DNA from 3 places in the Halomonas sp. BM-2019 genome. Region 1 is predicted to be linked to each of the others. Evidence: predicted binding sites of a transcription regulator. Region 1 holds the regulator's gene; each other region holds the start of a gene.

What was found. The regulator LexA, encoded in region 1, represses DNA repair genes until DNA is damaged. The targets are predictions, from matches to a motif close to TACTGTNTANNTANACAGTA.
Region 2: the regulator LexA is predicted to act here: its motif matches at 2,542-2,561, upstream of J5F18_RS18875 (S24 family peptidase).
Region 3: the regulator LexA is predicted to act here: its motif matches at 1,646-1,665, upstream of umuD (translesion error-prone DNA polymerase V autoproteolytic subunit).

The regions. Positions count from the first base shown of each region.
Region 1 is NZ_CP071922.1:2,618,182-2,622,731, reverse strand. It holds partial or broken gene J5F18_RS13120 (formyltetrahydrofolate deformylase) at 1-357, shown strand, start outside; gene J5F18_RS13115 (energy-coupling factor ABC transporter permease) at 377-1,027, shown strand; gene dinB (DNA polymerase IV) at 1,282-2,346, opposite strand; gene lexA (transcriptional repressor LexA) at 2,327-2,977, opposite strand; gene J5F18_RS13100 (TetR/AcrR family transcriptional regulator) at 3,180-3,851, shown strand; partial or broken gene nagZ (beta-N-acetylhexosaminidase) at 3,974-4,550, shown strand, end outside.
Region 2 is NZ_CP071922.1:3,808,645-3,813,980, forward strand. It holds gene ccmE (cytochrome c maturation protein CcmE) at 1-24, opposite strand, end outside; gene ccmD (heme exporter protein CcmD) at 14-253, opposite strand; gene J5F18_RS18860 (heme ABC transporter permease) at 253-993, opposite strand; gene ccmB (heme exporter protein CcmB) at 1,005-1,748, opposite strand; gene ccmA (cytochrome c biogenesis heme-transporting ATPase CcmA) at 1,735-2,382, opposite strand; gene J5F18_RS18875 (S24 family peptidase) at 2,595-3,080, shown strand; gene J5F18_RS18880 (YigZ family protein) at 3,080-3,700, shown strand; gene J5F18_RS18885 (chromate transporter) at 3,770-4,342, shown strand; gene J5F18_RS18890 (chromate transporter) at 4,339-4,869, shown strand; gene J5F18_RS18895 (gamma-glutamyltransferase family protein) at 4,969-5,336, shown strand, end outside.
Region 3 is NZ_CP071922.1:1,060,630-1,065,965, forward strand. It holds partial or broken gene J5F18_RS05380 (CoA-transferase) at 1-1,475, opposite strand, end outside; gene umuD (translesion error-prone DNA polymerase V autoproteolytic subunit) at 1,681-2,139, shown strand; gene J5F18_RS05390 (Y-family DNA polymerase) at 2,136-3,413, shown strand; gene J5F18_RS05395 (DUF899 domain-containing protein) at 3,368-4,093, opposite strand; gene J5F18_RS05400 (arylamine N-acetyltransferase) at 4,300-4,749, shown strand; gene J5F18_RS05405 (DMT family transporter) at 4,914-5,336, opposite strand, start outside.

The DNA of each region.
Region 1 (4,550 bases):
GTGGTGCTGGCCCGCTACATGCAGATCCTGCCCCCGGCGCTGTGTGAACGCTATGCCGGGCGGGTGATCAATATCCATCACAGCTTCCTGCCCTCCTTCGCCGGCGCCAAGCCCTACCACCAGGCCTTTGAGCGGGGCGTGAAGCTGATCGGCGCCACCTGTCACTATGTCACCGAGGAGCTGGATGCCGGCCCGATCATCGAGCAGGACATCCATCGAGTGAGCCACTGCCACAACCCCGAGGACTTGGTGCGCTTCGGCCGCGACGTGGAGAAGGCGGTGCTGGCCCGCGGCCTGCACTGGCATCTGCAGGACCGGGTGCTGATCCACGGCAACAAGACGGTCGTGTTCGCCTGACCCCGAGCGGAGCCCCGGCATGTCCTTTTCCGAAGCGGTGCTGGCCCCCTGGCTGCTGGGGCTCTGTGCGTTCCTGGCGCTGGCCCAGCGCCCCTGGCGGGCGCTGCTGGACGATACGGCGCTGCAGCACCGTTGGCTCGCCGCCACGGTGGCGGTGCTGCTGATGTGGCAGCTGCGCGCCCAGGCCGTCGACTGGCTCTCCCTGCACCTGATGTTCACGGCGCTGCTGACCCTGGTGTTCAAGGCGCCGCTGGCCCTGCTGTCGATCCTGATCGTCAACCTGGTGGCGGTGCTGACCGGGCGGGTGGCGTGGCCGCTGCTCGGGGTCAACCTGCTGGTGACCGGCGTGGTCCCGGCGCTGGTGATGGTGCTGATCTGGCGACTGGTGGATCGCCGCCTGCCCGACAACCTGATGGTCTTCCTGTTCGTCTGTGGCTTCTTCGGCGCCGCGCTCTCCACCCTGGCGGCGGGTCTCTCGGCGGTGGGCCTGATGCTGCTGGGGGCCAGCGACGCCCACGCCCTCTACCAGGCCCTGGAGTATGCCCGCTTCCTGCCGCTGCTGATGCCCTCCGAGGCCTTCATCACCGGGATGCTGATGGCGATCCTGCTGGTCTATCACCCGAGCTGGGTCGCCACCTTCAACGACCATCGCTATATCGATACGAAATAGCGCCGAGCGCCCTTCGGGCAGTAGCTACAAGCGCCTAGCGCCCAGCAGCTCACTGACGGGCGGCAGGTGGCGAGGGGCGGTGTTGCCGGCACAGACCGGTGGTCCTCACTGTGGGAGGCCGGGTTTCCCGGGCGAAGGCGCCGCAGGCGCCCCGGAGGTGTTGCCGAATCAGACATCTACCGCGGGGAGGCCTCCGGCCTCCATTCGCCCGGCAGAGCCGGCCTCCCACTCCCACTCCGGCTAGGCGCTAGGCGCTAAAACCCCAGCGCCAGCTGGCGCCGTTCGGCCTCGGGCAGCAGCCGGGCGCCGACGCCGAGCAGGCGTACCGGGCGGCGGCCGCGCTCCCAGGCCTGTTCCAGCAGGCGGACGTAGCTCTCGGGACGAGGGGAGAGCCCCCGGCTCTCCAGGGTGGTCAGGCTGAAGTCGTCGAAGCGCACCTTGACCACCAGGCCCGCCAGCGGCGGCTGACCGTGGCGCGCCAGGCGCTCCGCCAGGCGCGCGCAGAGCGGCTCGAGGGCTTCTCGGCAGCTGGCCAGGTCGCGCAGGTCCCGGGCGAAGGTGGTCTCCACGCTGATCGACTTGCGCTCACGCTCGAGGCGTACCGGACGCTCGTCGATTCCCCGGGAGAGCTCGAAGAGCCGTTTGCCGAACTTGCCGAACTCCTCCACCAGGCGGGGCAGTGGCAGGGTGCGAAGCTCGGCGCAGGTGGTGATGCCCAGGGCGTCGAGGCGCGCCCCGGTGGCCGGGCCCACGCCGTGGAGCTTGTTGACCGGCAGCGCCGACAGGAACTCATCGACCCGCTCCGGGGGGATCACCGTCAGGCCGTCGGGCTTCTCCCAGTCGCTGGCGATCTTGGCCAGGAACTTGCTTGGCGCCGCCCCCACCGACAGGGTGATGCCGGTGCGCGCCAGGCACTCCTGCTTGAGCCAGCGGGCCATCCAGGTGGCGCTGCCGGCGAAGCGTTCGACGCCGGTCACATCCAGATAGGCCTCGTCCAGGGAGAGCGGCTCCACCCGAGGGGTGAGCTCGTGGAAGATCGCCTGGATCTGCTGCGACACCGCGCGGTACCTGGCGAAGTCGCCGGGCAGCAGGGTGAGCCGGGGGCAGAGGCGTAGCGCCCGGGCGGTGGGCATCGCCGAGTGGATGCCGAAGGCCCGGGCGGGGTAGTTGCAGGTGGCGATCACCCCGCGCCGCTCGGGACTGCCGCCGATGGCCAGCGGTACCTCCCGGAGCGCCGGGTTGTCGCGCATCTCCACCGCTGCGTAGAAGCAGTCGCAGTCGGCGTGGAGGATCTTCCTGTCAGCCGAGGGCCTGGCCATTGCCGCCACGGATCACGCCCACCCCGATGCCCTCGATCTCCAGCGCCTGGTGGCGCAGGTCCACCTCGATGGGGGGGAAGTCGGGATTCTCGGCGATCAGGGTGACCCGGTGCCCGTCGCGCCGGAAGCGCTTCACCGTCACCTCGTCTTCCAGGCGCGCCACCACGATCTGGCCGTCGCGGACGCGCTCGGTGCGATGCACGGCGAGCAGGTCGCCCTCGAGGATGCCGATCTCCTTCATGGAGAGCCCGCGCACCCTGAGCAGGTAGTCGGCCCGGGGGGTGAAGTACTCGGGGGGCAGGGGGCAGTAGCGATCGATATGCTCGGCGGCCAGGATCGGACTGCCGGCGGCCACCTCGCCGATGATGGGAAGCCCCTGGGCCGGGGCGTCGCCCTCCACGGGGACCTCTTGCTCCGGGGCGGGCAACCGAATGCCCCGGGAGGTGCCGGCGATCATGCGGATCACCCCCTTGCGCTCGAGGGCACGCAGGTGCTCCTCGGCGGCGTTGGGCGAGCGAAAGCCCAGGGCGCGGGCGATCTCGGCCCGGGTCGGGGGATAGCCGAGCTCGTTGATGGTCTTGACGATGAAGTCGTAGACGTTCTGCTGGCGCTGGGTGAGGGGGCGTGCCATGCGACCTCCGGCTGTCGGGTAGTGGCGAATGGGGTCCGCGCTTCTTGTTCAAGTATACAGCATGGAAGTGCATACAGTAAAAGGCGCCGTTTTCCCGCTGTTTTAAACGCGGTCCGACAATGCGAATTGAGCCCGAGGGTCCGGCTCGCGTAGAATCAGGGCACGTTTGAAACGGCTGTTTATAACCAGGAAGACTTAGCAAATGGCTCAGACCGACACCGTCACCCGGATCCTCGACACGGCCGAGGTGCTGTTTGCCGAGCGGGGCTTCGCCGAGACCTCGCTGCGCACCATCACCAGCAAGGCCAGGGTCAACCTGGCCGCGGTGAACTACCACTTCGGCTCCAAGAAGTCGCTGATCCAGGCGGTGTTCGCCCGCTATCTCGACCCCTTCACCGAGCGTTTCCACCGGGCGCTGGACGAGCTGGAAGGGCGCTACGCGGACCAGGTGATCCCCCTGGAGGAGCTGCTGGAGACCATGGCACGCACGGTGCTCGAGGTCCCCGCCGAACGCAACAGCCTCAAGGTCTTCATGCGGCTGCTGGGGCTGGCCTACAGCCAGGCCCAGGGCCACCTGCGTCGCTATATCCAGGAGGAGTACGGCAGCGTCTTCACCCGCTTCACCGAACTGGTGCGCAAGGCCACCCCGGAGCTGCCTGACGCCGAACGCTTCTGGCGGCTGCACTTCGTGCTGGGCACCGTGATCTTCACCCTCTCGGGCCTCGATGCCCTGCGCGATATCGCCGAGAAGGACTATGGTGAACATGTCACGGTGCGCGACCTGATCCGCCGCCTGCGCCCGGTGGTGGTGGCCGCCATGCAGGCCCCGCTGCCAACGCCCTCGGCCGCTACGCCGAGCGTCGTGACCTCCTGATCCCGCCGGGGCGGCGTCGGCGAGTGGCTAGCGGGGTCCCGTGGGTTGAGGGGCCCCGAGCGGCTGTCACTGGCGCGGACTTTGCCCTAGAATCTGCCCCCTTTCACGCCAAGGAACCGATCATGACCCAGACCCTCGGGCCGGTGATGCTGGATCTGGAGGGCCCCGTGCTGACGGCCGAGGAGCGCCAGCTCCTCGGGCGCCCCGAAGTGGGCGGGGTGATCCTCTTCGCGCGCAATACCGAATCCGCAGCCCAGGTGCGGGCCCTGTGCGACGATATCCGGCGGGTGCGCCCCGGCCTGCTGCTGGCCATCGACCAGGAGGGCGGCCGGGTGCAGCGCCTGCGCCAGGATGTGACCCGTCTGCCGGCCATGGCGCGGCTGGGAGATGACTTCGCCAGTCAGCCCGAGGTCATCCGGCGGCTCTGCCAGGACGCCGGCTGGCTGCTGGGCATGGAGATGGCCGCCTGTGGCCTCGACCTCAGCTTCGCTCCGGTGCTGGACGTGGACGACGGCACCTCCACGGTGATCGGCGATCGCAGCTTCTCCGCCGATCCCGAGGCCGTGGCCACCCTGGCCGGCGCCTTCGTCGACGGCCTGCACGAAGCGGGCATGGTCGCCGTGGGCAAGCATTTCCCCGGCCACGGCGGCGTGGCGGCGGACTCCCATCGGGAGCTCCCGGTGGATCCTCGCTCGCTGG
Region 2 (5,336 bases), 1.2 Mb from region 1:
CTTCGCGGTAAGGCTAAGGGTCATGACGATTACCACCCACTTGATGTGAAACTCCAGCCATCTCGCCCTGACCGGCACCCAGGCGCTCCTCGCGGCGCACCCGGCGCTGCAGGTTGCGCAGCAGCTGGCGACGCTCGGCACGGGCATGCAGCACGATGCCGACGAGCAGCCCGGCGGTCACCGCCCAGGCCGCCCAGACGTAGGGGGCATGCCCCCCCATGGCGATGAATTCGTTGAAGGATTCGAAGGCCATCAGCACTCCTCCCCGGCCAGGTCACGCACCCAGCGCTTATTGGACTCCCGGCGCAGGATCTCGCTGCGGGTGCGCATCAGGGTCAGGGCGATGAAGAAGCTGTAGAAGCCCAGCACCATGATCAGCAGCGGCGCCCACATCTCCATGGGCATGCCGACGCGACCGGTGATGTTGAAGGTGGCCGGCTGGTGCAGGGTGTACCACCAGTCCACCGAGTACTTGATGATCGGGATATTGATCACCCCCACCATGGCCAGCACCGAGGCGGCCCGGGAGGCGCTGTCGCGGCTGGCGAAGGCGCCGCGCAGGGCGATCACCCCCAGGTAGAGGAACAGCAGGATCAGCATGGAGGTGAGGCGCGCGTCCCACATCCACCAGGTGCCCCAGGTGGGCACACCCCACACCGCGCCGGAGAAGAGCGCGACAAAGGTCATGGCCGCCCCCAGGGGGGCCATCATGGCCGCGGCCATATCGGCCACCTTGATCTTCCAGACCATGTAGACCAGGCCACACACCGCCATGGAGACGAAGATCGACTGCGCCAGGAAGGCCGACGGCACGTGGACGTAGATGATGCGGAAGCTGTTGCCCTGCTGGTAGTCGGCGGGCGCGAAGGCCAGGCCCCAGACGCTGCCGACCAGGATCAACGCCGTCGCGGCGAGCCAGAAGAAGGGCTGCAGCCTGGCGCTGATGGCATAGAACCACTTGGGGGAGCGTAACTTGTTAATAAAGGCCCACATGCCTCCACCTCTCAACCGTTGATACTGATACGCAGCGACGCCGCGATGGCCCAGGGCGCCAGCATCAGCGCCAGGGCCAGCAGGGCGCCCAGGATGGCCAGGTGGGCCGCGGCCCCGTCGCCGAGGATCGCCGCCTGCACGGCGCCGGCACCGAAGATCAGCACCGGGATATAGAGCGGCAGCACCAGCAGCGACAGCAGCACCCCCCCGCGGGAGAGCCCCACGGTGAGCGCCGCGCCGATGGCGCCGATCAGGCTCAGGCTGGCGGTACCCAGGGCCAGCGAGAGCGCCAGCACCAGATAGCTGCCGGCGGGCAGCGAGAGCATGATCCCTAGCACCGGCGCCATCAGCGCCAGCGGCAGGCCGGTCAGCAGCCAGTGCACCGCCACCTTGGCCAGCGCCAGCAGGGGCAGCGGCTGCGGCGTGAGCAGCAGCTGTTCCAGGGAGCCGTCGTCATAGTCGCCGCGAAACAGGCTGTCCAGGGAGAGCAGCGCCGCCAGCAGCGCCGCCACCCACAGCAGGCCCGGGGCGATGGTGGCCAGCAACTCCGGATCCGGCGAGATGCCGATCGGGAACAGGGTGATCACCAGCGCGAAGAACACCAGGGGGTTCAACACCTCGCTGCGACGGCGCATCAGCAGCACCAGGTCGCGTTTGAGGGTCGCCCAGAGTGCGACCGCCAGGCCGCCGTCCGGTTCCCTCCGGGCCAGGGTGCGACACTGTGCCGCAGGCTGATGGCTCTCAGTGAGCGACATGGGCATGCCCTCCTCGACCCAGGCGAATGCGCCGCAGCTCGCCCGTTTCCCGGAGCTCGTGGTGGGTGGTCACCAGCACGCAGCCGCCGGCCCGGGCATGGATAACCAGGCGCTCCTCCAGCGCCGCCACCCCGTCGCGGTCGATGGCGGTGAAGGGCTCGTCGAGCACCCACAGGGGGCGCGGGGTCAGCTCCAGGCGGGCCAGCGCCACCCGGCGCTGCTGACCCGCGGAGAGCTGTCCGGCCGGTACATCCTCGAAGCCTACCAGGCCCACCGACTCCAGCGCCGCCAGGCGCACCGCCTCGTTGCCGCGCTCACCGGCCAGCGCCTGGTACCAGGCCAGGTTCTCCAGGGGCGTCAGGGCCGCCTTCACCCCGGGGGCATGCCCCAGGTAGAGGAGGCTCTCGAGGAAGGCCTGGCGCGACTCGCGCATCGGCGCGCCGTTCCAGAACAGCTCGCCCTGGTAGTCGGCCAGCTGCCCCGAGAGGATCTTGAGCAGGGTGGTCTTGCCGCTGCCGTTGGGGCCTTCGATGCGCACGACCTCTCCGGAACGGATGTCCAGATCGAGGTTCTCGAAGAGCCAGCGATCATCCCGTTCACAGGCCAGCTGTCGGGCTTGCAGGCGCAGGGTCAAGGCACACTCCGGCATGGGTAATTTGGCTCGAGACTCTACACGGAAAGCCGTTTTCCTACCAGATAAGCGGCTGCGTCAGCCCATCGCGGTTGACCCCGGTCAAGAGGATTGCCGATCGCACGCCTTGCCAGATCGTCACCCGCTGCTATCCTACTCAAGTACTGTACATTCCAACAGTATTCAGCCCCGCGGCTGCCGACAGGAGATCCCCCATGCCCGAGGTCACGCCCCGCTTCCTCCTTCGTCGTCCCAACCTCCCCCTCGCCGAGTCCTGGGCCCCGCTGGGCGCGACGGAAACCGCCGCCGCCGCCCTGATCGAGATTCCGCTGCTCGGTAGCGTCTCGGCGGGCCTGCCCATCGAGGCCTGCCCGGACAGCGCCCGCGTCCGGGTGCCCCGGCGCATGGTCCGCCGCAACACCTATGCCCTGCGGGTGCGCGGCGACTCCATGATCGATTGCAACATCTTCGACGGGGATGTGATCATCATCGAGCGCCAGGAGAGCGCCGAGAACGGCGAGACGGCGGTGGTAATGATCAACAACCGGGAGGTCACCTTGAAGAAGCTCTATATCGATCGCGCCGGGGTGCGCCTGCAACCCGCCAACGAGCGCATGGCACCGATCGTCCTGAAGAACAGCGACATCCAGGTGCTGGGGCTGGTAATGGGCGTGGTGCGCCAGGGTGGGCTGGCCGCCTGATGCGCTACCCCGTGCCCGACCTGCCCCCCGGCGGACGCCACGAGAGCGAGATCGAGGTGGAACGCAGCCGCTTCCTCACCTGGCTCTGTCACGCCCCCGAGCCCGCCGCCTTCGAGGCGCTGCTGGCCGCCGCCCGGGCGGCCCACCCCGGCGCCAGCCACCACTGCAGCGCCTTTATCGCCGGCCCGCCGGGCGAGCAGGCCGCCATCGGCTTCTCCGACGACGGCGAACCGGGCGGCACCGCGGGCCGCCCCATGTTCCAGGCGCTGGAGGGCTCGGGGCTCGGCCAGGTGGGCTGCGTGGTGATCCGCTACTTCGGCGGCACCAAGCTGGGCACCGGCGGGCTCGCCCGCGCCTATGCCCAGGCGGTGGCCCAAGGCCTGGAGCACCTGCCCCGCCGCGAGCTGGTGGAGCGCCGCCCGCTACGCCTTCGGGTCGAGTTCGCCGGCGAGGCCGAGGCGCGCGCCTGGCTGGCCGCCCACGAGATCCCCGTGGAGGCCGCCGACTATGCCGCCGAGGGGGTGATCCTCAGCGTGGGCTGGCCAAGCGACCGGCCCGTCGACCTCGACGAGCTCGCCTCCCGGCTGCGCGGGCGGCTGACGCGGCTGCCCCCGCCCTGAGCCGGCTCAGCGGCCCGGCCGCTCGCCGAAGCTAGCCTTAGCCACCACCGACACGGAACGCCATCGCCCATGACTCCCGAACCCCAGGCGCCGCTGGGCGCCCTCTTCTGGGCCTTCACCCGCATCGGCCTGCTCGGCTTCGGCGGCGGTCCCTCGATGATCCCCCTGGTGCACCAGGAGGTGGTCAAGCGCCACGCCTGGATGACGGACGAGGAGTTCGCCGACGTCCTGGCCATCGCCAACACCCTGCCCGGCCCCATCGCCACCAAGATGCCCGGCTACATCGGCTACCGGGTGGCGGGCCTTGGCGGCTGCGCCATCGCCGTGGCCGCGGTGATCGTGCCGATGATCTTCGCCATGATCCTGCTGCTCGGGGTCTTCAGCCGCTACCGCGATGTGGCCTGGATCCGCGGCATGGGCCAGGCCGTGGTGCCGGTGGTGATGGTGATGCTGGCCCAGCTGACCCTGGACTTCTGGCACAAGTCGCGCCTGGCGCTGGGCTGGGTGATCAGCCTGGTCATGGCGGGCGTGGCCGGCGGGCTGATCTACGGCCTGGGGCTGCACCCCGGCTGGGTGATCGGCGCCCTGCTGGCCGCGGCCCTGCTGCGCCCCGGGCGCCGGCCGGCGGAGGCCCGACCATGATCTACTGGGAGCTGTTCCTCGCCTTCTTCATTCCCAACATCATCGGCTACGGCGGCGGCCCCGCCATCATTCCGCTGATCGAGGCGGAGGTGGTCGGGCGCTACGGCTGGATGAGCGCCCAGGAATTCGCCGAGACCCTGGCGCTGGGCAATGCCCTGCCCTCCCCCATCGCCACCAAGATGGCCGGTCAGATCGGCTTCGAGGTGGCCGGGGCGGGCGGCGCCCTGGTCACCGTGCTGGCCACGGTGGTGCCCTCGCTACTGCTGATGCTGGGCGCCCTGGGGCTGCTCTATCGCCATCGCGACTCCCCCCGCGTCAAGCGCATGAGCCAGTGGGTGCGCCCGGTGATCGCCCTGATGATGGGTTGGCTGACTCTCGGCTTCTTCCTGGAAGGGCTCGGCGGCGCCGGTCTGCTCCACACCCTGGTGATCGGCGCCGCCGCCGCCGTCGCCCTGCTGCACTTTCGCACCCACCCCGCCTTGGTGGTGCTGGGGGCGCTCCTCTACGGAGGGCTCTTTCTCGGCTGATGCCCCTGGGCCGATCCGGCCACTTCTCGATCACCAACGCCTACCCTGGCTCACAATGGCCCGGCAGGGCGACGCCTGAGTCGATTCAAGGAGCTTACGATGCAACACGATGCGCTCTACTACCCCAGCCCGTCGCGGCGCATGGCCGCCTTCGGCACCCGCGGCATGGTCGCCACCTCCCAGCCGCTGGCCGCCCAGGTAGGCATGACTATCCTCCAGCGGGGCGGCAACGCCGTGGATGCCGCCATCGCCTCGGCCGCGGCGCTGACCGTGGTGGAGCCCACCTCCAACGGTATCGGCGGCGATGTGTTTGCCATCGTCTGGCTGGACGGCAAGCTGCACGGGCTCAACGCCAGCGGCCCGGCGCCGCAGGCGGCAAGCATCGAGGCCATGAAGGCCCTCGGCCACGCGAGCATGCCCAACCACGGCCTGCTGCCGGTCACCGTGCCCGGCGCCCCGGCCGCCTG
Region 3 (5,336 bases), 1.6 Mb from region 1:
GGGGCGATCTCGACGAGGGCCAGCCCCTCGGGTGTGAGTTCGAACACGCAGCGCTCGGTGACATAGAGCACCGGCTTGCCGTCGGCGGCGGCCAGGGTGCCGCTGAAGGTGCGCTGCTCCACCTCGGCCACGAACTTGGGCTGTCCGCCCTCGGGCAGGCGCAGGGTGCCATCGATCACCTCGAGCGCCTCCTGGCTTGCCGTGAAGGTGCCCATGAACACCACCCGGCGGGCGTTCTGGCTGATGTTGATGAAGCCGCCGGCGCCGGCCAGGCGGCTGCCGAAGCGCGACACGTTGACGTTGCCGGCGACGTCGGCCTGGGCCATGCCCAGGAAGGCGATGTCCAGGCCGCCGCCGTCGTAGAAGTCGAACTGGGCAGGCTGGTCGATGATCGCCTGGGTGTTGAGAGCGGCGCCGAAGTCGAGCCCGCCGGCGGGCAGGCCACCGATCACCCCGGGCTCGGCGGTCAGCGTCACCAGCTCCAGCACCCGCTCTTCGCTGGCCACCGCGCCGACCCCCTCCGGCATGCCGATGCCCAGGTTGACCACGGCGTTGGGCCTGAGCTCGAAGGCGGCGCGACGGGCGATGATCTTGCGCGCCGAGAGGGCCATGGGGGGCGGGGCGGCCATGGGCGTGCGCAGCTCGCCGGAGTAGCCCGGGTGGTAGGGGGTCTGGAAGGTCTGCCAGTGATGCTCGGGTTCGTCGCAGACCACCACGCAGTCCACCAGCACCCCGGGAATGCGCACCGCCTGGGGGGACAGGGTGCCCGGTTCGGCCAGCCGCTCCACCTGCACGATCACCAGGCCACCGGAGTTGCGCACCGCGGTGGCGATGGCCAGCGCCTCCAGCACCAGCGCCTCGCGCTCCATGGTCACGTTGCCCAGGGTGTCGGCGGTGGTGCCGCGCAGCAGCGCCACCTGCAGCGACAGCGCCGGGTAGAAGAGGTACTCAGCGTCGTCGATCGTCATCAGCCGCACGCGCTCCTCGGTGCTGATGGCGTTGATCCGCCCGCCCTCCAGGCGCGGGTCGACGAAGGTGCCGAGTCCCACCCGGGTCAGGGTGCCGGGCCTGCCGGCGGCGATATCGCGGAACAGGTGGGAGATCACCCCCTGGGGCAGGTTCCAGGCCTGGATGCGCCCCTCGATGGCGAGCCGCTGCAGCGCCGGCACCAGGCCCCAGTGGCCGCCGATCACCCGCCCCACCAGTCCCTCGTGGCCCAGGTGGTTGAGGCCGCGGCGCTTGCCATCCCCCTGGCCCGCGGCATAGATCAGGGTCAGGTCGCGGGGTGCGCCGGTCTCCAGGTAGCGCGCTTCCAGGGCCACCGCCAGGTGCTCGGCGAAGCCGATGCCGACGAAGCCGCCGGTAGCCACGGCGTCACCGTCGCGGATCAGCTCCACCGCCTCGCGGGCGGAGACCACCTTGCCCTTGGGGGTGAAGGGGCGGTCGGTGAGCAGCGGGTGGGTGCGACGTGCCATGGCGGGATCCCTCGGCGTGCGTTGTGGTTGTTGTGCTGGGTTGTGGTTGTTGTGCTGGACGGTTGTTGTGCCGGGCGCACTCCGGCGCCCCTGCATGTCACGTTAGCACGCCGCTCCGTCGAGCGAGGGGCATCGAGTCAGGCAGTTGCCAAGTGTTTCGCTCTGTCTGATACTGTATTAAATTACAGTATTTGTCGGAGGTGCCATGTTGCGCTCGCATCGGACGAGGGCCCGCGTTCTCGGTCGGGCCGTCGGTGAGGGGTCGGGACAGCCCCGGCCGCTGATGGGCTGCCGGGTGCGGGCCGGCTTCCCGAGCCCCGCCGACGACCACCTGGACGCCGAGATCGACCTGCACGCCCACGTGGTGAAGCGCCCCGCGGCCACCTACTTCGTGCGCGCCGAGGGGGATTCCATGCTCGGCGACGGCATCCACCACGGCGACCTGCTGGTGGTGGATCGCAGCCTGGAGCCGCTCCCCGGCCGGGTGATCGTCATCGCTTTGGAGGGGGAGCCCACCGTCAAGCGCCTGGAGCGGCGCGGCGGGGCGGTGTGGCTGGTGGCCAGCAACCCGCGCTTCGCGCCGATCCCCCTGGCCGGGCGCGAGTGCGAGGTGTGGGGGGTGGTTACCCATGTGGTGCACGACCTGCTGGGGCGGGTGCCATGATCGCCCTGGTCGATGGCAACAACTTCTACGTGAGCTGCGAGCGGGTCTTCGATCCGCGCCTGGCGGGACGCCCGGTGGGGGTGCTCTCCAACAACGACGGCTGCGTGGTGGCACGCTCCGAGGAGCTCAAGGCGCTGGGCGTGGCCATGGGCGCGCCGCGGCACCTGCTGCCGCCCACCGTGCGCCGCCGGGCGGTGCTGCTTTCCAGCAACTATGCGCTCTACGGCGACATGTCGCGGCGGGTCAACCGGGTGCTGGCGGAGTTCTCGCCGGACGTGGAGCCCTACTCCATCGACGAGAGCTTCGTGGGCTTCGACGGCTTTCCCGTGGAGGCGCTGGAGGTCCACTGTCGGGCGCTGCGCGAGACCGTGGGCCGCTGGACCGGTATCCCGGTGGGGGTGGGGGTGGCGCCGACCCGGGTGCTGGCCAAGCTGGCCAATCGGCTGGCCAAGCGCGAGCCGGCCTTCGAGGGGGTCTGCCGGCTCGACGCCGACGGCGAGGCGACCCGCCGGGCCCTGGCCGCCTGCCCGGTGGAGGCGCTCTGGGGCGTGGCCCGGCGCAGCGCCGAGCGGCTGGCGCTGATGGGGATCACCTCCGCCTGGGCGCTGCGCGAGGCCGACCCGCGCTGGGTGCGCAGCCGCTTCTCGGTGGTGATGGAGCGAATCGTCTGGGAGCTGCGCGGCCGCCCGGCCATCCTGCTCGACGACATGAGCGAGCCGCGCCGGCGCCTGCTGGTCTCGCGCTCCTTCGGGCGGCTCACCGGCGAGCGCCACGAGCTGGAGGCGGCGGTTCGCCAGCACGCCGCCCGGGCCGGCGAGAAGCTGCGCCGCCAGGGCAGCCTGGCCCGGGCGGTCCAGGTGTTCGTGCGCACCTCGCCCTTCCTGGCCGGCGAGCCCCAGTACCGCAACGCCGCCCTGGTGGCGCTGCCCGCGCCCAGCGCCGACAGCCGCGAGCTGCTGGCGGCGGCCCGCCGCGGCCTGGGGGCCATCTTCCTCGAGGGCTACCGCTACCAGAAGTGCGGGGTGATGCTGCTCGACCTGGTGGACGCCGAGCGTGCCCAGCCCTCGCTGCTCGAGACGCCGGCCGATGAGGCGCGCCGCACCCGCAGCCGGCGGCTGATGGCCACCCTGGACCGGCTCAACCGCGAGATGGGCCGCGACACCGTGCGCTTTGGCCTGCCCCGGGAGGGCAATGCCTGGGCGCTGCGCTGCGAGCGGCGCACGCCGCGCTACACCACCCGCTGGAATGAATTGATGCGGGTCAAGACTGGCTGATCAGGGGTCCAGACGTAGGGCGGGGTCTGGGGCCAGCCCGGTGGCGACTCCTCCCAGCTCTCCTGGCGGCCGTAGGGCGTCAGGTCCAGGTAGCTCCACAGGCTGCCCAGGTACTCGACGCCGCGCCGGCCGGTGAAGTAGGTGCGGAATACCCGCTCGCCGTCGCGCAGGAAGACGCTGACCCCGTGGCGCTCGCCGCGGTCGGTGTCCGGGGCGCAGCAGTCGTCGCTGGTCACGCCCATGTCGCGATTGAAGTCGCTGCCCAGGGAGGAGACCCAGGGCGGGTGATGCCAGCCCATGCGGGCCCGGTAGCGCTCGAGCTTGTCCAGGGGCGCACGGGAGACCAGCACCAGGCTGGTGTCGCGGGCGTGCAGGTGGGCGGGGTGGGTCATGGCGTCCACCACCCAGGAGCAGCCGTCGCAGCCCGCCTCCCAGTCGGGGCCGAACATGAAGTGGTAGACGATCAGCTGGCGGCGTCCCGCGAAGAGGTCGAGCAGGGTCAGAGGGCCAGCGGGCCCCTCGAAGGCATAGTCGCCGCGCACCTCGACCATGGGCAGCCGGCGGCGCGCGGCGCTCAGCCGGTCGCGCTCCCGGGTATGGGCCTTCTCCCGGGTGATCTGGGCGTCGAGGGCGGCGCGCCACTCCGCCTCGGAGACGATGGGGGGCAGGGGGGCGGTCATGGGGCGTTCTCCTCTCGGGTCAGGGTGAGCTGCCAGCCGTCTGTTGTCCGACCATAGGGTGTGGATAGGCGCCGTGTCGGCAACGGTCAACCACTCCACACCGATAGCCGAGCCCTATCGAAGCCATTGCCATGGTGATCTTTGACCTAAACTTTGCTTGAGGTCGTATCGTGCATCGCATCGAGCACCCAACAGGAGAGAAGGCGATGAGCGATACGATCAAGGTGGCCGTGATCTACGGCAGCGTGCGGGAAGGACGCTTCGGCGATACCGTGGGGCAGTGGGTGCTGGACCAGGCCCAGCGCCGGGAGGCGTTCGCCCCCATGGTGATCGACCCCGCCGCCTACCGTGCCCGGATCGGCCATGAGGGCGAGCTCAGCCCGACCCTCGAGACGCTGCGCCGCCTGCAGGCACGGCATGTGGCCGCCATTCCCTTCGAGAATCTCGATATCCTGCTGGGCCGCGGCATTGACATCTCTCCCCGGGCCGTGGAGACCAAGCTGATCGGCGCCCGCCGCGGCGGCTACTGTTTCGAACAGAATGCGCTGTTCAAGCGGGTGCTGGAGGCCATCGGCTTCCAGGTGGAGGGGCTGCTGGCACGGGTGCTGTGGATGGCGCCGAGCGATGCACCACCTTCGAGGCTCGCTACGCGCTGAGGAATGCCCGTCTGACGGTGAGGACGCCTGCAGGCGAACAGACCCAGCGGGAACTCGGGGTGGAGGAACTGGAGACGGTGCTGCGCGAGACCTTCGGCCTGCCGGTGGAAGAGAGCTGGCGTGCCATGCTCGAGCATGCCGTGGCGCGCCGCGCGAGAGCCTACCTAGCCAATCCTGGCCGCGGCACCGGCAGCCGGCCCCCCGCCGCGATGGAAGAGCACGGTACCGAGCGCCACCAGCAGCGCGGCCAGGCCGAGGTTGGGGGGTGGGGCCTCGCCGAGGGCCAGTACCGCGATCAGGGTGCCGACCAGCGCCGCCACCATGCCGATCTGGCTCAGGTAGACGGGGCCGGCGAGCTTCTGCAGCACGAAGTAGAAGAGGTAGAGCACCGAGAACACGGCGACCTCCACCAGCAGCAACCGCAGTGCGTCGCCGGTGGTGATCAGCGCCCCGAGCTGGCCGGGTTCGAACAGCAGTGCGAAGGGCACCAGCGTGACGGCACCGCCGAGCATCATCAGCGCCGCCAGGAACACCGGCGAGCTGCCCTCGGGCCAGCGCAGGGTGCGGTAGATGTTGCCCAGCGCGAT